DNA from 2 places in the Neisseria yangbaofengii genome. Region 1 is predicted to be linked to the other one. Evidence: predicted binding sites of a transcription regulator. Region 1 holds the regulator's gene; the other holds the start of a gene.
What was found. Region 1 encodes sigma-54, which starts transcription at its own class of promoters, with help from an activator protein. Its sites were predicted from a motif close to CTGGCACGCTTCATGCTT; they were not measured.
Positions count from the first base shown of each region.

Region 1 (9,637 bases):
ATTCTTGTTCGTTGCCAACTACGTCGGCAGGGCGCGGTGCGCGGGCATCGTTGCTTTTTTCTTTATGCTTCAACACCGCACGATCCAATTTATCCATCAATACATCAATCGCGGCGTACATGTCTTGTTCTACTGCTTCAACGTGCAAATCTTTACCGGCTAAGTGCAAATCGGCTTCGGCTTTTTGATTCACTTTTTCAACCGAGAGGGTAATGGCCACGGAAATCACATTGGCGGCATGGCGGTTGATGCGTTCCAATTTTTCAGACACATGGTTTTTAATCGCTTCGGTAACATCAAAATTCAGACCGGTAATTTTCAGGTTCATAATACAACTCCTTCGGTGAGTAAATCCGCCAACGTGACGGACATAAAAATCTTGTGTTCAGCCGATAAGCTTGCGCTTGTGCGCAGGCGGAATATCGAGCGACTCCCTGTATTTGGCAACGGTGCGGCGGGCGATTTCAATGCCTTGTTGTTTTAAGAGCTGCACCAAGGTTTCATCGGAATGCGGCTTTTGCATGTTTTCGCTGTCAATCAATTGTTTGAGCATCGCTTTGATTGCGCCTTGGCTCATGCCTTCGTTGTCGCTGTCGGTACTGACTGCCTGTGTGAAAAAATAGCGTAACGCAAATAAACCGCGTGGGCAAGCTAAATATTTTTGGTTGGCGGCTCTTGAAATGGTGGATTCTGCCAGCTCTAATTCGGCGGCGGCATCTCTGAGCAGCATGGGCACCAAGCCGATTTCGCCGAAGATGAAAAAATCTTCTTGCCGCTCAACGATGTATTCTGCCAAGCGGATAACCGTGCTTTTGCGCAATTCCAAGCTGTCGATTTTTTGGCGCGCTTCGTGCAGTTTTTCTTTCCATTCGGGCGAGGCGTCGTCGATGTCTTGCAGCAGCTCGATGTATTCGCGGTTGATTTGAATTTTTGGCCAAGCCGCTTCGTTGCCGCTGACTTTCCAGCCATCAGCCGTTTCTTTAACCCACACGTCGGGCTGGATGTAGGCGGTCGGCTCGGCGGAAGCAAAACCATAAGCCGGATAAGGGTTGAGTGATGCAATCAAATCCAAGGCCGTCTGAATGGTTTGTGGCGTGGCTTCGGGATACATTTTTTGGAAACGCTGAATGTTTTGCCGGCGGTTTTTGCCCAGTTCGTCAAACGAGCTTTGTATCAGATGGCCGGCCAATTGGCGTTCGGGCGAAGCGGGCAGACGCATGAGTTGCAGCAGAAGGGATTCGGTAATGTCTGCGGCGGCGACGCCGGGCGGATCGAAGGTTTGCAGGATGTCGAGCGCGTTTTGTAAATCGTCTTCATTCAGCATCCAGTCCAGCGGCGTATGGTCGACGACTTCCGACAGGCTGTCGGTGAAATAGCCTTGTTCGTCGAGAAAATCAATCAGAATGTGGACGTGGGCGGCTTCGGTTTTGGAAAGCGGGTGTTCGCACACTTGCGCATGCAGATAGGCGTTGAAATCTTCTTCTTCGGTAACATTGAGCCAAGCATCTTCGGCATCCTCGCCGCCGATTTGATTGCTGTGCGGTAGGGCGGCAGAAAGGCTGCTGTTGAACTCGGCATCGTTAAATTCATCGTATTCGGAGCGTTCGAGCAAGGGGTTTTCCTGCAGCCAGTCTTCTACTTCGCGCTCAATATCTTGATTGGACATCTGTAACACGCGCAAGGCTTGTTGCAGCCTTTGGTTGAGCTGCTGGGTTTGCTTGAGTTTTAAGCCGAAATTGGGATTCATAGGATAAGTAAGTTGCGTTTTATTTTATTGTTTTTACGGTGCGGCACTATCCGCTATGTGCAGGCGGTGGAACATAAAAGGCCGTCTGAAATAAGTTACTACAAAATGAGCGTGGTTACTATTTTTCAGACGGCCTCTTTTCATATTTATCAAACAAGGGCGCGTTTGGCGGCATCAGTATTTAAAGTTTTCGCCCAAGTAAACCGCACGCACTTTTTCATTGTTGACCAAGTCGTCCGGTTTGCCCGAAGCCAATACCGTACCCTCGCTGATGATGTAGGCGCGGTCGCAGATGCTCAAGGTTTCGCGCACGTTGTGGTCGGTAATCAATACGCCGATGCCGCGTGATTTGAGAAATTCGATGATTTTTTGAATGTCGATGATCGCTAAGGGGTCGACACCGGCGAAGGGTTCGTCCAGCAGAATAAAACGCGGTTTCATTGCCAATACGCGGGCGATTTCCACGCGACGGCGTTCGCCGCCCGATAAAGACGGGGCGGGGTTGTGGCGCAGGCGTTCGATGTTCAAATCGGCCAACAGTTTGTCGATTTCGCCGTCGATGCCGCTTTTGTCTTTCAGGCTGATTTCCAAAATAGCGCGGATGTTTTGCTCGACCGTCATTTTGCGGAAAATCGATGCTTCTTGCGGCAGATAGCCCACGCCTAAACGCGCGCGTTCGTGAATCGGCAGGTGGCGCAATTCTTGGCCGTCGAGTGTGACGCTGCCGCCATCGGCGGCAATCAGGCCGACAATCATGTAGAAGCTGGTGGTTTTGCCCGCGCCGTTGGGGCCGAGCAGGCCGACCACTTCGCCGCTTTCGATTTCGAGCGAGAAATCTTTCACGACTTGGCGTTTTTTGAAACTTTTTTGCAGGCCTTGGGCGACAAGGCGGCTGGCTGGTGCAGTCATAATCTGTTCTTTAAAACGGAATCAGGGTTGGATAGGCCGTCTGAAAGTTGGTTCAATAAAAGATTCAGACGGCCTCAGCTTATTGTTTGGTCGAAGTCGGTTGAATCACCACGCTTACACGACCGGATTTGGCCGGCGATTTTACGCCTGCCTGTTTCGAGCCGCCGTGAATGGTATAGACTTCGGTGCGCATATTGTAGGTAATCACCGCACCTTGGGCGACATCGCCGCCGCGCTGCACTTTGGCATTGCCGGTGAGTGTCACCAAGCCGGTGGCCGAAGCGTATTCGACTTGGCTCCCTTGGCCGTTGACCGTGCCTTTGTCGCCGTCAAGCTGCTGGCTGAAGCGCACGGGCGAGCCGTTGGCTTTCATCAGTTGGTTGCCTTTGTCGTTCCGCGAAACGGTGACGTTGGCGGCATTGATGTTCAGCGTGCCTTGTTTGATGATGACGTTGCCGCTGAAGGTGGTGGTTTGGTTGGCTTGGTCGAGCGAGCCTTGGTCGGCTTCGATTTGAATCGGTTGGCGGCTGTCGCTTTCCAGCGCGAAAGCAGGCGCACTGATCACCAGGGCGGACAATGCGGCAGCTTTAAAGATTTTTGGCATCATAAATCGTGGCTTTCACTTTTGATGGAAAATTGAGTAAACCTTTGGTGTGGTCGTAAGTCATGCCGACCGAAGAACCGTGGGATTGACCGTAGGTAAATTCAACCGGATGCTCGGTTTGGGCAAACCGGGCCTGAGTGTCGACATGAATAAATTCGGTTTTGACCGTGCCGGCAGGGTGGGCGGCATCAGCCGGTTTGGTCAGCAATACTTCTTTTTGGAACACGGCAACGCGCGTATCGGTGTTATACAGGCCTTCTTTGCCTTCCACTTGATAAGCGAGCTTGCCTTGTTGATGCACATCCAACTTGGGCGAGCGAAAATGCACGTCTTTGCTGTTGGGCAATTGGAATGCTTCCGTAGCGGTGAAATGCTCTTGCAGGTTGCCTTGCCCGTCAAAACGCTTGCCTTCCATGCCGCCCATCCAATATTGCGGTTCATCGGGATTAAGCTGCACTTCTTCCGTCTGAATCTCGCTGATGCGTCCGAGCCAAGCCGACAGGCCGCCGAGCGCGACGGCCAGAATCAAAGGAAAGGCGAGACTGTATTGCCATTTTATTTTCATTTGACATACTCGTCCAAAGCAGGTTGCAACGTGCCTTGCGCCTGCATAATCAAATCGCACACTTCGCGCACCGCGCCTTTGCCGGCGGGGCGTTGCGTGATGTAGGCTGCGTGTTCGCGCGTAAACCAATGCGCTTCGGGTACGGCCACCGGTAAACCGCAACGCACCATTACCGGCAAATCGACCACATCGTCGCCGACAAATGCGCATTCGTGTTCCGCCACGCCTGCTTGTTCGCGCAATCGGGCATAGGCTGCACGCTTATCGCGGATGCCTTTGAAGTAATAGGCAATGCCCAATTGCCGAACGCGAATCCCGACCGACGGTGCATCCCGGCCGGTAATAATGGCCGTCCGGACGCCGCGCTCTGCCAGCATTTTGATGCCGTGGCCATCGAGCGTGTGGAAAGATTTGATTTCTTCGCCGGTGTCGCGGATGTAGATATGACCGTCGGTCAATACGCCGTCCACATCTAAAATCAACAATTTGATAGCGGCGGCGCGCTGTTGCAATTCGGGGGATAAGCTCTGCATGGCGGATTCCTTGTTCAGACGGCCTATTCTAGCATAAAGGCCGTCTGAAACGTTTTGGGTAGAATAAACAATGCGTAAATTTTTGCAGCCTGATAGCTTTGCAAACTTCCTGTCTTGGGCGCATTTTTTCGTAAGGTGCCACTCGAAAGCTTGCCTGTTTTTTTGATATGTTTGGGCGTTCTGTGCCGTGCCCGCTTCCGGCTGCGCTCAAGCTCAGGGCTTTGCCAAGGTCTCAGCCTTACACAATACGCGCCATCAGCAAATCATGCATATTGAGCGCACCGATTAACAGGCCGTCCGAATCGGTCACCAACAGGCCGTTCACATGATTGGCTTGCATATGCTTCAAGGCTTCGGTGGCGAGCTTGTCGGCGGCGATGGTTTTCGGTTCGGCGTGCATGATGTCGTTGACGGTCAAGCCTTTGAAATCATCGCGTTGTTGGAACAGACGGCGTAAATCGCCATCGGTGAATACACCTTTCAGACGGCCTTCATCATCGGTCACGGCCAACATGCCCAAGCCTTTTTCACTCATGCGCACAATCGCGTCTTTGAGCAAGGTGCCGCACACCACCGCGGGCAGTTCGTCACCGCCGTGCATGATGTCGGCTACGCGCAGCAGCAGACGTTTGCCCAAGCTTCCGGCCGGATGGCTGAGCGCAAAATCATCGGTGGTGAACGCTCGCGCTTTCAGCAATACAATCGCCAGTGCATCGCCCAGCGCCATCACGGCGGTAGTGCTGGAAGTCGGTGCCAAGCCGAGCGGGCAGGCTTCTTTCGATACCGAAGCCATGATGTGGATATCGGCATGACGCGCCATAGTTGAAGTCGGGCGGGCGGTGATGCAGATTAAGGTGACGTTTTTGCGTTTCAAGGCCGGAATAATCGCCGCAATTTCATCGCTTTCGCCCGAATTCGACACCGCCATCACCACATCGCCGTCGACAATCATGCCCAAATCGCCGTGCGCCGCTTCCGCCGGATGCACGAAAAAAGCCGGTGTGCCGGTGGAGGCCATCGTAGCGGCCATTTTGCGGGCGATGTGTCCCGATTTGCCCATACCCATAATCACCACACGGCCTTGGCAATGCAGCAAGGTTTCAGCAGCCTGAACAAAATGTTCGTCCAATTCGCCGGCAATTTCATGCAAGGCTTCCGCTTCGATATGCAACACATCGCGCGCCCAAAGTAAGTAAGATTCGATAGTTGTCATTATTGTGTCCGTCAAAAGGTGATACTGTTCAAAGGCTGGAAATCAAGGTATAGTAAAAATCCATCGGTTTGACTATTTATCGCGATAGCGAATGATTTGGAAATCTCATTCGCTATACTAAAACAATACAAGACTAAACCCGCTCAACCAAAAGGATTCAGAGATGACTATTTTATCGGACGTTAAAGCATTAGGCCAACAAATCTGGTTGGACAACTTATCCCGCTCGCTGGTGCAAAGCGGCGAATTGGCCGAAATGACCAAGCAAGGCGTGTGCGGCGTGACTTCCAATCCGGCGATTTTCCAAAAAGCCTTTGCCGGGGACGGACTGTATGCCGATGAAGTGGCCGCTTTAAAAGCGCAGGATTTGAGCCCGAAAGAGCGCTATGAAACCTTGGCGATTGCCGATGTACAGGCGGCTTGCGATGTGTTGCTGGCCGAACATGAATCTACCGGCGGCAAAACCGGTTTCGTCAGCTTGGAAGTGGCGCCGGAATTGGCCAAAGATACTGCCGGTACCGTGGCCGAAGCCAAGCGTTTACACGCAGCCATCGGTCGTAAAAACGTGATGATTAAAGTGCCGGCTACTGATGCCGGTGTGGAAGCGTTGGAACAATTGGTTTCAGACGGCCTGTCGATTAACCTGACCTTGCTGTTTTCCCGTGCGCAAACCCTGAAAGCCTACGCCGCTTATCAGCGCGGTATTGCCAAGCGTGTGGCCGCCGGTTTGCTGGTTGATCGCATTCAAGTGGTGGCCAGCTTCTTTATTTCGCGTGTCGACGCCGCTTTGGATGCGACCTTGCCGGAACATTTGAAAGGCAAAATCGCCGTCGCCTTGGCTAAAGCCGCTTACCAAGATTGGGAACAATTCTTCAACGGCGCCGAGTTTACCGAATTGGCCGCTAAAGGTGCCGACCGTGTGCAATTATTATGGGCATCGACCGGCGTGAAAAATCCCGACTATCCGGATACCTTATACGTCGACAGCCTGATCGGTGCGCACACCGTCAACACCGTACCGGATGCCACACTGAAAGCCTTTGTCGATCACGGTACCGCCAAGGCCACGTTGACCGACAACACCGATGAAGCCTTGGCGCAACTGGCCGAAGCGGAAAAACTCGGCGTTGATTTGGAAGTCTTGGCAACCCGTTTGCAGGAAGACGGTTTGAAGCAGTTTGAAGAAGCCTTTGATAAACTGTTGGCGCCGTTGGCTTAAAGTTTGATTAGGATAAATGAGGCCGTCTGAAAAAATGATTTTCAGACGGCCTCATTCATAAACAGCCGTTTCTGAATCGTCAGAAACGGCTGTTTCGATATGGTAGGCACGATCGGATTCGAACCAACGACCCCCACCATGTCAAGGTGGTGCTCTAACCAACTGAGCTACGTGCCTGTGATGGAAGCCGATTATAGGCGTGGCCGCTTGCTTTGGCAAGGCCGTCTGAACGGTTTGGCCACTCGAAACCCTTACTGAACGGCATAACCGAATACACCGCCGTATATGCCGGCAAAGGCTGCGACAGCAAAGCCAATCGGGAATGCTTAAACACAAAAAGCTTTCGGACGGCATCATACGTAAAGCCCGCCGTGGCCGCCCCCTAACAGACGAAGGCAAACAACGCAACCGATACTTATCGGAAACCCGTTATGCGGCGGAACAGGGGTTCGGTACATTGCACCGCAAGTTCCGCTGCCATAGGGCAACATATTTCGGCTTACGGAAAGCGAATGCGCAAAGTCATTTGAAAGCGGTGTGTTTGAATTTGCCCGAAGCGGCAAACAAATTCAGCCTCGTTGCGCCTGCTGCCTGAAAAGGGGAGCACCCGGGAAATCGGGCGCTTGGGCGGCAGGATTCGGGGGAGTTTAGGGAAATCTGTGTGTTTGGAGAGGAAATAAAGGTTACTTGATAATTCAAGTAACCTTTATTGTTTGGGAAAGGGAATTTTGCAAAGGCCTCAGGTGTAGGAAATTGTCGGGTTGTTTACACTTTATTATTCAAAACAGCTTTTGTTTTTTGCCCGAATGATTGTTTTAGGATTTTTGAGCATTATCAAGAACCATGCGGCTTTGCCGTGCCTTTCGGCATTCTTGGCAACACTCGAAAATCCCAACATGGGTCTTCCAGCAAATAAAGCAAAAGTGTAAACAACGCTAGGATTTTCTACGTCCCAGGCCGTCTGAAAACGAAATATGCGCTTTCAGACGGCCTTTCTTTTCACACAACTGACTTATTTTTTCAAACGCCCGTGTAGCTCTTGTACGCTGTACACGCCCAAGTGATCCCGGCTTTTTGCGCCTTCGCTCATGGCTTCGCCGCCGGCAACGGTGGTGTATTGCGGCACACGTTGGGTCAGCGAGGTGCGGCGGATGCTGTGGCTGTCGGCGATTGCCTGGCTGTCGTTGGCAACGGTATTGATGACCAGCGAGATTTCGCCGTTTTTGAGGGCATCGACGATGTGCGGACGGCCTTCCAATACTTTATTAACGGTTTGGACAGTGATGCCCTGTTCCGCCAGATAAGCAGCCGTGCCACGGGTGGCGCACAGGCCGTAGCCCAGGGCTTGGAAGTTTTTCGCTGTTTTGAGAATCAGCGGTTTGTCTTCATCACGCACGGCGATAAACACTTTGCCGGTAGCGGGCAGGCGTTCGCCTGCGCCCAGCTGGGCTTTGTAGTAGGCTTCGCCGAAACTTGCGCCCACGCCCATCACTTCGCCGGTGGAGCGCATTTCGGGGCCGAGAATGGTGTCCACGCCGGGGAATTTGATAAACGGGAACACGGCTTCTTTCACGGCGTAGAAATCCGGAATCACTTCTTTTTCAATGCCTTGTTCTTTCAGCGAAATGCCTGCCATTGCCCGTGCGCCGACTTTTGCCAACGGCACGGAAGTGGCTTTGGACACAAACGGTACGGTGCGTGAGGCACGAGGGTTCACTTCCAATACGAACACCACGCCGTCCTGCACGGCAAACTGTACGTTCATCAGACCGACCACACCCAGTGCATACGCCATGGCTTTGGTTTGGCGGCGGATTTCGTCTTGGATTTCTTGGCTCAAGGAATACGGCGGCAACGAGCAGCCGGAGTCGCCAGAGTGGATGCCCGCCTGTTCGACGTGCTGCATAATGCCGCCGATAACGACATCTTTGCCGTCTGAAACGCAGTCCACATCGACTTCGATGGCGTTGTTTAGGAAGAAGTCGAGCAGCACGGGGCTGTCTTCGGAAACCTGCACCGCTTCACGCATATAGGTTTGCAGCTGTTCTTTGCTGTGAACCACCTGCATGGCACGGCCGCCCAAAACGTAAGACGGACGGACGACCAGCGGATAGCCGATTTCTTCCGCTAAAACAAGGGCTTCTTCTTCGTTGCGGGCGGTGCGGTTCGGTGGTTGGCGCAAGCCTAAGTCGTTCAATACTTTTTGGAAGCGTTCGCGGTCTTCGGCGGCATCGATGCTGTCGGCGGAGGTGCCGATAATGTTCACGCCGTTTTCCACTAAGGCGTTGGCAAGTTTCAGCGGGGTTTGTCCGCCGTAATGCACAATCACGCCCCACGGGTTTTCTTTTTTCACGATTTCCAACACGTCTTCCAGCGTCAGCGGCTCGAAATAGAGGCGGTCGGAAGTGTCGAAGTCGGTGGAAACGGTTTCGGGGTTGCAGTTGACCATAATGGTTTCAAAACCGCTTTCACGCAGGGCGAGGGCGGCGTGAACGCAGCAGTAGTCAAACTCGATGCCTTGACCGATACGGTTCGGACCGCCGCCGAGAATCATGACTTTCTTGTTTTCAGACGGCCTTGCTTCGCATTCTTCTTCGTAAGTCGAATAGAGGTAGGCGGTGTCGGTGGCAAATTCCGCTGCACAAGTGTCCACCCGTTTGTAAACAGGGTGCAGCTTGAGGGCGTAGCGGTGTTCGCGCACTTCTTTTTCGGAAACGTTTAATAATTGCGCCAAACGCTTGTCGGAGAAGCCTTTGCGTTTCAGACGACGTAAGGCAGCGTAATCCAAATCGTTCAGGCTGCCTGCGGCAACGGCGGCTTCTTCTTTCATCAAATCTTCGATTTGTG
Region 1 is NZ_CP062976.1:214,117-223,753, forward strand. Features, by position in the region: gene hpf (ribosome hibernation-promoting factor, HPF/YfiA family) at 1-328, opposite strand, end outside; gene rpoN (RNA polymerase factor sigma-54) at 386-1,747, opposite strand; gene lptB (LPS export ABC transporter ATP-binding protein) at 1,922-2,656, opposite strand; gene lptA (lipopolysaccharide transport periplasmic protein LptA) at 2,736-3,263, opposite strand; gene lptC (LPS export ABC transporter periplasmic protein LptC) at 3,244-3,825, opposite strand; gene H4O27_RS01200 (KdsC family phosphatase) at 3,822-4,358, opposite strand; gene H4O27_RS01205 (KpsF/GutQ family sugar-phosphate isomerase) at 4,597-5,571, opposite strand; gene tal (transaldolase) at 5,735-6,790, shown strand; tRNA gene H4O27_RS01215 (tRNA-Val) at 6,891-6,967, opposite strand; partial or broken gene H4O27_RS01220 (transposase) at 7,030-7,385, shown strand; gene carB (carbamoyl-phosphate synthase large subunit) at 7,803-9,637, opposite strand, start outside.

Region 2 (9,637 bases), 160 kb from region 1:
TCGCCAAGCGGTCAAGTCGCCGCCCAAGATTTTTTAAGCCGTTTGGAAGAAAGGAAAGTCAATCGTGATATACCTGCAAAATGGAGCAATTTACGTATACAATTAGAAGCCATTAGCAAATGGGGAAAAGAGCAACCTGCTGATTTGTCTAAATTTACTATGCCTGTATTGGTCATCAATGGCGACCACGACCGCATGGTACCAACGGTTAATTCCTACGATTTGGCAAAACGTTTCCCTAATGCCCAATTGCATATTTATGAAAATTCGGGACACGGGGCGATTTTCCAATATCATGAAGATTTTGTGAAACGTGCCAAAGCATTTTTTGCCAATAAGAACGCAAAATAATGTTGTATGGGCTTGAGTGAATACACTATATAATATGCCGTCTGAAAATCATTTTCCAATTTTGATAAAACAACACTCACTTAAAACACATTATATTCAATGATTACCGACACAACTTTCCCAGCATCTTGATTTAAATTTGTGTTTAAAAATGCAGGTTGGCACTTATTAATCGGTCTTTTTGTAGCAGGTATAGCGGCACTATTGGTCTTTAAAATATAGTATCCACATCCTTATGAAGTGCTAACTGGTGGTTTGGCGTTATATAAATTGGTTGTTATCGTTGACGTGATATGCGGCCCTTGATATTGGCCAACCCGAAGAAATCCACTAAAGAGCGCATAATCGATTTTAGCTTAATCGGTGTTATTCAATTGGTTGCATCATTGTATGGGCTTTACAGCGTTTCTCAAGCATGTCCGGCGGTGGCAGGCATTTGAGCAAGATAGAATCATGTAGTCACTGCTGCTGAAATGATCATAAACAGCTGCCTAGTGCACCGGAAGGTTTGCAGCAATTATCATGGTTTGGTGTAAAGCGTGTGGGTTTGCGTGAGGCTGTGAATGTGAAAGAGGTTAACCAAAGTTTATCCATGTCTTTGCAGGGGGTTGAGCCAAGTATACGACCGAATTGGCGGCTTGAAGATGGTAAGAAAGAACGTGCAAAAATTCGCACCAAGATGAGACCTTTATCTGTATTGGCACAAGCAAAGGGCTTAAGTGAAGCGGAAATTCTTTCGAGTGCTTCAGTAAAATCCGATGAGCAACTTTATTACTTACCTTTTACCAGCAGTTTGAATCAAAACTGGGTTGTTTTGCTTATCCAACATGCAGATTTTGTGGCTTATGCCCCTATAGACGGTTTATCGTGAACTACTAGCATTATGCTTATATGTTATACAATAAGCATATAAATATTCGTTCAAAATTTAACTAGATAAATTTCCTATTAAGTCAAAATTAGAGTAAATGCCTAATTTTAGCTTAATCATTTTTGATAGAGAAATAAACTGATTATAAACAATGGTATATTATTTAATATTTATTGCCGGTTTCCGTTTGTTTTAACTAATAACCGCTTATCCTTCATTTTAATATATTATCAATTTCAGCTTGAAAAAGTGACAAGAAACGGCACATGACAAAAATGGCTAAGGCGTATATGACGAATACCAACTAAAACTGACAAAAAATGTCATATTAAAATCTTGAAATTAGCTTTAAGAGATAAAACTTTAGGCTGTTTGAAATGTAATATATAAAATTTATGTTTTAAAACAATGGCTTTTAATAAAATATTTGAAAATTTTAAGATTACTTAAAAACTGGCACGTTCATTGCTTGATAGATTATGTCCGGCGAAGTTGAAGCGCAACGGATACTGAGTCGGAAGCTGTATATTCCTTCCTCTTCATGGTTTTACTCATATGAAGTAAACGAAAATGCCAAGCGCATTACGGATTTTAAAATATAATACACAACCAATTATTCACAAATTTTTAACCGGAGTTAATGAAATGAAAAACATGCAAAAAGGTTTTACCTTGATTGAATTGATGATCGTAGTTGCAATTATTGGTATTCTGGCAGCCATTGCGTTGCCTATGTATCAAAACTACATCGCTCGCTCACAAGTTTCACGCGTAATGGGTGAATCAGGCAATTTAAAAACGGTTGCTGAAACTTGTGTTTTGGATGGTAAATTGACTGTTGGCAAGGACAACGGTAACTGTAAAATTGGTGCAACTGGATCTAATTTGTTAACTGGTGCCGCACAAAGTGGTGAAACTCTAGAAACTGGTACGGGTGTGCCTCAAGTAACGTTGCAAAATACAGGTGCTGCAACTATTGTAGCTACGTTTGGTAATAATGCTGCAGCTGATTTGAAGACTAAAACTTTGACTTGGACGCGTTCAGTAGATGGTACTTGGACTTGTGGTACAACTGCTCCTGAAAAATATGTACCATCAGGTTGTGCTGTGACTACTACTACTCCTTAATTTTAATCATTTTGTAATCTTGAAAAGCGTATCATGAAATGTGGTACGCTTTTATATTTATAATTTGTAAAATAGGTTTAAAAGATGCATAAAAGCCATATGCTAGGTGGGTTTACATTAGTTGAATTGATGGTTGTGTTGGTTATCATAGGGGTGTTATCAGCATTTGCGCTACCAATTTATCAAAATTATGTTGGAAAAGCTCAATTGGCGCGTATTGTGTATGAATTGTCAAGTACTAAAGCATCTATTGAGACCATTTTATCTAATGGTGGTTTTCCTACTGTAGATGCTGCGCAAAATGGCACTCCATACTCTGATCATGGAGGTATTTATGAGTACATAGGAATTCAAGGTAATAATCCTGTGTCTAACATTATTAGTTTAGCTACTATTAAATCTGCTGATGGCAGTTTTGGCGGAATTGAGGCAGTTGTTGGTGGGGATGTTAGCGCGATATTAACAGGTACAACAATTGAATTATTGCGCAATCCTTCAGGCCTTTGGAGCTGTGAAATTAGAATCTTAAATAAAGTTGATAAAAGTGATTTTAGTATTAGTGGCTGCAAAATTGTTGATTAAGTAACAAATTGGTTAAAATGTTATTTAAATATATCTATGGATGGATTCATATCATTTTGTTTATTTTAAATGAGGCTGTCTTAGATAACTGGGAAAATCACCCTTAGGGTAGAATCCTTCCTATGAGAAAAAGCTGCTTAAGCTGGTTAACCATAGTCGAATAAAATCTCAAATTTCCATTTTAAAACAACTGGTAAAACAGGGGTGTTCTAGTTATCTAGGATCGTCCCTTTTAAATTAATTAGAATCAAATCTAAAGTAGATTAGATAATCATGAAATTACATTAAAGGCCGTCTGAAAATTTTCAGACGGCCTTTATTATTATCTACTGCTCAGCTATTTAATTTCTTAACCGGTCAACTGCTTAGTAATCAGCTTCTTAATCGGCGGGAAATTATTGCTGGCGCGCAACACCAGGCCGCGTAGAATTTTGGCCGGAGCGGTTTCATTGGTGAAAAGTTTCAACAACATATTGGTGCCATGGTAAATCGGATGGGCATGCAGCATGTGTTTGCTGTTGTATTTTTCCAGCAGAGTGTTTGAGCCGATGTCTTGGCCGCGTTGCTCGGCTTCCAAAATCAGTTTGGCTAAAATATCGGCACTGGATAAGCCTAAGTTGAAGCCGTGTGCGGTAACGGGATGCATACCAACGGCGGCATCGCCGATCAAGGCGCTGCGTTTGCCGTAGAAACGTTGGGCAATCATGCCGACTAAAGGATAATTATGGAAAGTGCTGACCACTTCCATATCGCCCAATCGGCCTTTTAATTGGGCTTTGACCATAGCGGCCAATTCTTCATTGCTCAAGGCTTTGACGGAATCGGTTTTATCGGCATCAACGGTGATGACGGTATTGGTGATATGTTCTTCCAGCGGCAACAGGGCGATGGTGCGGCCATAGTGGAAGCATTCATAGGCCGTGTGGTCGTTGGAAAGGGTATGTTTCATGCGGCCGACAAACATGGTGCGGCTGTAATCGTGCATATCGGATGAAATGCCCAATTGGCGGCGGGTCTGTGAGAAACGGCTGTCGGCGGCCAAAAGCAGGCGTGCGGTCAGGATGTTACCGTTTTCGATAATAACTTGCGCTTCTTGATCGGATATTTTCACATCTTTGACATTAGAGTCGGTCAGAATGGTCACGTTGTCGAGTGTGGCCACTACTTCATACGCAGCTTTGCGGATGTTGTGGTTGGAAACCAAGTAGCCTAAGCAGTCGGCCGGTTCGCCGCGTGCTTGGGCGGGTTGCGGGAAGTGCAGTTGGTAATCGGATTGGCCGTTTAATACTTTGGCATCGCGTAACGGATAAATTTCGTCTGCGGGAATGCGTTGCCACATGCCTAAGCGTTGCATGATTTCGCGGGAAAGGTGGGTAAGCGCGATCTCTCGGCCGTCGTATGGCGGATTTTGCAACACAGCGAGCGGGTTGCGTTCGATAAGGGTCACTTTTAAACCGCTGCCTGCCAGTTCTGCGGCAAAGCTGAGGCCGGCCGGGCCTGCGCCGACGACGAGAATATCGCTGTGTAAGTTCATGGAGGTATCCTTTATTGTAATGGCGTAATGGCTGTGGATTATTTTCAGACGGCCTTAAGTGTACTGTTTTTTGGCGGTTGATGGGTAATCCGGAATAATTGGCAAATTATAGCAAAATTGCTTATAGAATAAAGCAAAGATTCATTCGGTATGCAAGTTTTTACGTGGGCTTTAATGTATATCAAGTGCCCGTATTTAAGATAGGGGAGAAAGGCCGGAATACCTGATCGAATAGGGAGAGGGTTAATATAAATTAACGCGGTGAGAGGTAGTAAGAAAATGAGGGTAAGAAAAAAACCGCTTCTTAAAACAAGAAGCGGTTTAATTTGAGCGGATTACTCTTCAGAACCGGTGTAAGGGCGAACGCTTACGGTTTTACGGTTTAACGCGCCTTTGGTTTTGAATTCTACGTAACCGTCAACTTTAGCGAACAAAGTGTGGTCTTTGCCCATGCCTACGTTGTCGCCGGCGTGAAATTTAGTGCCGCGTTGACGAACGATGATAGAGCCTGCCGGAATCAGTTCGCTGCCGAAGGCTTTTACGCCCAATCGTTTGGCTTCTGAATCGCGACCGTTGCGGGTGCTGCCGCCTGCTTTTTTACTTGCCATGTTAAATACTCCTTAGCTTGTGTTAAATCAGGCGATTGCCACGATTTCGATTTGGGTGAAATTTTGACGGTGGCCTTGGCGCTTTTGGTAGTGTTTGCGGCGGCGCATTTTGAAAATGCGGACTTTTTCGCCGCGGCCGTGGGCCACTACTTTGGCGGTTACTTTTGCGCCCTCGATAAAAGGTGCGCCTACTTTTACAGATTCGCCGTCAGCAATCATCAAAACTTCGTTCAGTTCGATTTGGCTGTCGAGTTCGGCTGGTATCTGTTCTACTTTCAATTTTTCGCCAACGGTAACTTTGTATTGTTTACCGCCGGTTTTTACGACCGCGTACATACTCAACTCCATGAGAATTTTGGTTAAATCATTCGCACCCCATGTGCGAAACATTGAATTCTATGCATATTTTGCTGTTTTGTCAAAGTTTATTTCTGTTGTGATGAAAATGCCGTCTGAAAGGTGTGTCAAACGGTCTTTACTGCTATAATCGCGCGCTGGATTATGATATTTTTATGCAATACTCTCTTTTAATAATAATTTTCTAGAAATTCCGGTCATGCTCGAAAATCTGCCTTATTTCCAACGTCATCTGCCTGACGATTTAGCTAAAGTCAATGTTGTGATTAATCAAGCCGTTCAGTCGGATGTGGCGCTGATTTCCCAAATCGGCAACTATATCATCAGTGCCGGCGGCAAGCGGTTGCGTCCGATTATCACCATTTTGGCGGGCAAGGCCGTGGGTTATGATGATGAGAAACTTTATTCGCTGGCGGCGATGGTGGAATTTATTCACACATCGACGCTGCTGCATGACGATGTGGTGGACGAGAGTGGTTTGCGCCGTGGCCGAAAAACCGCGAATAATTTGTTTGGCAATGCGGCAGCGGTGTTGGTGGGCGATTTTTTATATACCCGCGCATTTCAGTTGATGGTCGGCTCGGGCAGCATGAAGATTTTGGAAGTAATGGCAGACGCGACTAACATCATTGCCGAAGGCGAAGTGATGCAGCTGATGAATATCGGCAACACCGATATTACCGAAGCCGAATATGTGCAGGTCATTCAATACAAAACCGCCAAGCTGTTTGAAGCTGCCGCGCAAGTCGGTGCGATTTTGGGTAAAGCCACTCTGGAACAAGAGCAAGCGTTGAAAGATTACGGCATGTATGTCGGTACTGCTTTCCAAATCATTGATGATGTGCTGGATTATTCGGGTGAAACCGAAGAAATCGGTAAAAACGTCGGTGATGATTTGGCCGAAGGTAAACCGACCTTGCCGCTGATTTATCTGATGCGTAATGGTTCGGAACAAGCGGTGAATGATGTTCGCCATGCTTTGGAAAATGCCGATCGCAGCTATTTTGAGAAGATTCATCATCATGTGGTCAATTCAGAGGCTTTGTCTTATTCGGTAAGCGAGGCGCGTAAGGCAGTTGGAAAAGCGATTGCGTGTTTGGGTGCTTTGCCGCAAAGTGAAATTACCGAAGCCATGCGCCAGCTTGCCGAAGAATCGTTGGCGCGCTTGTCTTAAAAGAGCGTGACATGAATTTCAGTTTTATTCCGCTTTTCTTGGTGGCGCTGATTTTACTGGGTGTCTTGAGCAACAATAATTCGATTACGATTTCCGCGATTGCCTTGTTATTGATGCAGCAAACAGCCTTGGCAAAATACATTCCTTTAGCGGAAAAATACGGCTTGGGCGTCGGTATTGTTTTTCTGACTATCGGCGTATTAAGCCCCTTGGTTTCGGGTAAAGTGCAGCTGCCTAACCTTGCGGCATTTGTGAATTTCAAAATGTTGGCTGCGGTAGCTGTCGGTATTTTTGTGGCGTGGATTGCCGGACACGGTGTGCCTTTGATGAGCAGCCAGCCTATCTTGGTGACCGGCTTGTTAATCGGTACGATTGCCGGTGTCGCTTTTTTCGGCGGTATTCCCGTTGGACCGCTGATTGCTGCAGGGATATTGTCGTTTATCGTCGGAAAAGTTTAGTGCACTCGCCATAGTTCAACGGATAGAACGTATGCCTCCTAAGCATAAAATACAGGTTCGATTCCTGTTGGCGAGGCCAATAATATCAATGCCGTCTGAAAAGCTTCAGACGGCATTGTTGTTTTTAAAGATGAAAGAGGCCGCCTGAAAGTTTCAGACGGCCCAACTTTATTCTGGTGTCACCGGCGTAGCGGAGCTATCGGCATGGTTTGGTTGTAAGGCGGTCAGTTTCTTGGTGAGGAAATTCAGAATCACACCGTAAGCAGGTAGGAAAAACAGGGTACAGATGGCGAGTTTGAATAAATAATCAACAAAGGCAATGCCCGGCCAATGCTGTGCCATAAAGGCATCGTTGCTGGCATAGAAAGCGACGCTGAAGAAAATCAATGTATCTAATGCATTGCCGAGAATGGTCGATGCGGTTGGGGCGGCCCACCATGATTTCAGACGGCGTAAGCGGTTGAATACAAAAATGTCCATCATTTGGCCAAACGCATAGGCGGCAAAACTGGCTAGAGCGATTCGGCCGACAAAGGTGTTGAATGTGGCCAACGATGCCCAGTCTGTCCAACTTCCTTCGCTGAACAAAACGGAGAATACATAAGAGAGTAATAAAGCGGGGAACATCACCCGAAAAATAATCCGGCGCGCTAGATGTGAGCCGAAAATACGCACGGTCAAGTCGGTGGCTAAGAAGATAAACGGAAAGCTGAGTGCCCCCCAAGTGGAATGCACACCAAAAATTTCAAAGGGAAATTGCACCAGATAATTGCTGGAAGCGATAATGAGAATATGGAATAAAACGAGCCAAAACAGGGCTTTTTTCTGTTGGGCTTGGGTAAATTGATACATGAATGGCTTTCGGAAACGGCTTTCAGACGGCCCGGGATGTAGGAAATCACCGGATTCTTCACACTTTTTATGCACAACAGTTTTTATTTTTTGTCTGAATGATTGTTTCGGGATTTTTGAGCGTTATCAAGAACCATACGGCTTTGCCTTGTTTTTCGGCATTCTTGACAACACTCGAAAATCCTCAAATGGGTCTTCGGGCAAAAAAGAAAAAGTGTAAACAACGCTAGGGTTTCCTACATCCCAGGCCGTCTGAAAAAACGATTTGATTTTAAAAATGGATTTAGTGCATGTCGTGTTCGAAGAGACGTTTTCGTGCCAGGCTTTCGAACTCGGTACCGGCTTTGCCGTAGTTGGCAAAAGGATGAATGGCAATGCCGCCGCGCGGGGTGAAATCGCCATAGACTTCGATATATTTCGGATCCATCAGCGCAATCAGGTCTTTCATGATGGTATTGACGCAGTCTTCATGAAAATCACCGTGATTACGGAAGCTAAATAAATAGAGTTTCAGCGATTTGCTTTCCACCATTTTAATATGTGGAATATAGCGGATATAGATGGTGGCGAAATCCGGCTGGCCGGTCATCGGGCACAGGCTGGTGAATTCCGGACAGATAAATTTGACGAAATAATCGTTTCCGGGGTGTTTGTTGTCGAATGCTTCTAAGATATTGGGAGCGTATTCGGTGGGGTATTGGGTGCGTTGGTTGCCCAATAGAGAAATACCGTTTAGCTCTTCGGTGTTACGGGACATTTTTGATTTCCTTAGTTTTTTAATGTGGGAGGTTTTCGAACCACGTAACCGTTTATTTTAATATAAAAATTTGTTTCTGTGGGGATTTAACTTCAAGTTGGCAGGGGAAAATGATGAAATAGTGGCACGTTCAATGAACTAAATATACTGATTGTGCTTCTAAACCAGAGCGTTTATATGGCAATTATGTTTCTTGAGGGATAGTGTTTTGTGTCATAGTCATGAATTTAAAATAAGATTATCGGTTATTATCGCAGCTAATCAGATGCAATATGCATAATGTGACCCGTTTGTAATTTGGGTAAACCGATTATCAGATTTTCATCGGAAAAATAATCAGCTGAATTAATATAGTGTTGGAAAGTAAGTATCTGCATATTGGGTAAATGAATATGTCATTATTCATTCTGCTTTATTCAAAACAAATTAGCCATCTGAATAAGAGAACATACAATGGGTTTTTCACAAGTTGAATTAGTTAATGCGTTGTGCTTGTTGTCAGGCCGACTGCCTGAATTTTCCGAGCATCAAACCCAAGCCGGAAGATTGCTGCGTGTTGTGACCGAGCGTTTAAGCAGCCATTTGAACGAGAGCTTGAAAGTTTTCGGTATTAATGAAAATTTATGGTTTGCCATGATGGCGATTTATGTCAGCCCGAATAGCGAAATTTTGCCGTCGCGTTTGAGCGATTTGATGGATTTGACCCGTACCAGCGCAACCCGTTTGTCGGATGAAATGGTGGAGCGCGGTTGGGTGGAGCGCCACATCAATCAGCAAGACCGTCGTCAGATTGTGTTAAAATTGACCGCTGAAGGCGAATTGTTTATCCAGAAAGTTTGGCCGCAAATTTCAAGCAAAAGCGGAGAAGCTTGGCAGGATTACACTAATGATGATTATGTGCAGCTGCAATATCTGCTGACCAAGCTGTTAAACCGTTTGGATGGTTGATGTGTCACGCTGACGGC
Region 2 is NZ_CP062976.1:53,262-62,898, forward strand. Features, by position in the region: gene H4O27_RS00265 (alpha/beta fold hydrolase) at 1-351, shown strand, start outside; partial or broken gene H4O27_RS00270 (fimb protein) at 493-1,222, shown strand; gene H4O27_RS00275 (pilin) at 1,868-2,350, shown strand; gene H4O27_RS00280 (pilin) at 2,435-2,932, shown strand; gene ubiM (5-demethoxyubiquinol-8 5-hydroxylase UbiM) at 3,282-4,466, opposite strand; gene rpmA (50S ribosomal protein L27) at 4,802-5,074, opposite strand; gene rplU (50S ribosomal protein L21) at 5,102-5,410, opposite strand; gene H4O27_RS00300 (polyprenyl synthetase family protein) at 5,631-6,605, shown strand; gene H4O27_RS00305 (DUF441 domain-containing protein) at 6,617-7,063, shown strand; tRNA gene H4O27_RS00310 (tRNA-Arg) at 7,068-7,142, shown strand; gene H4O27_RS00315 (7-cyano-7-deazaguanine/7-aminomethyl-7-deazaguanine transporter) at 7,232-7,915, opposite strand; gene queF (preQ(1) synthase) at 8,199-8,672, opposite strand; PreQ1 riboswitch class I at 8,678-8,722, opposite strand; gene H4O27_RS00325 (MarR family transcriptional regulator) at 9,126-9,620, shown strand.
Region 2: the regulator sigma-54 is predicted to act here: its motif matches at 1,676-1,693, upstream of H4O27_RS00275 (pilin).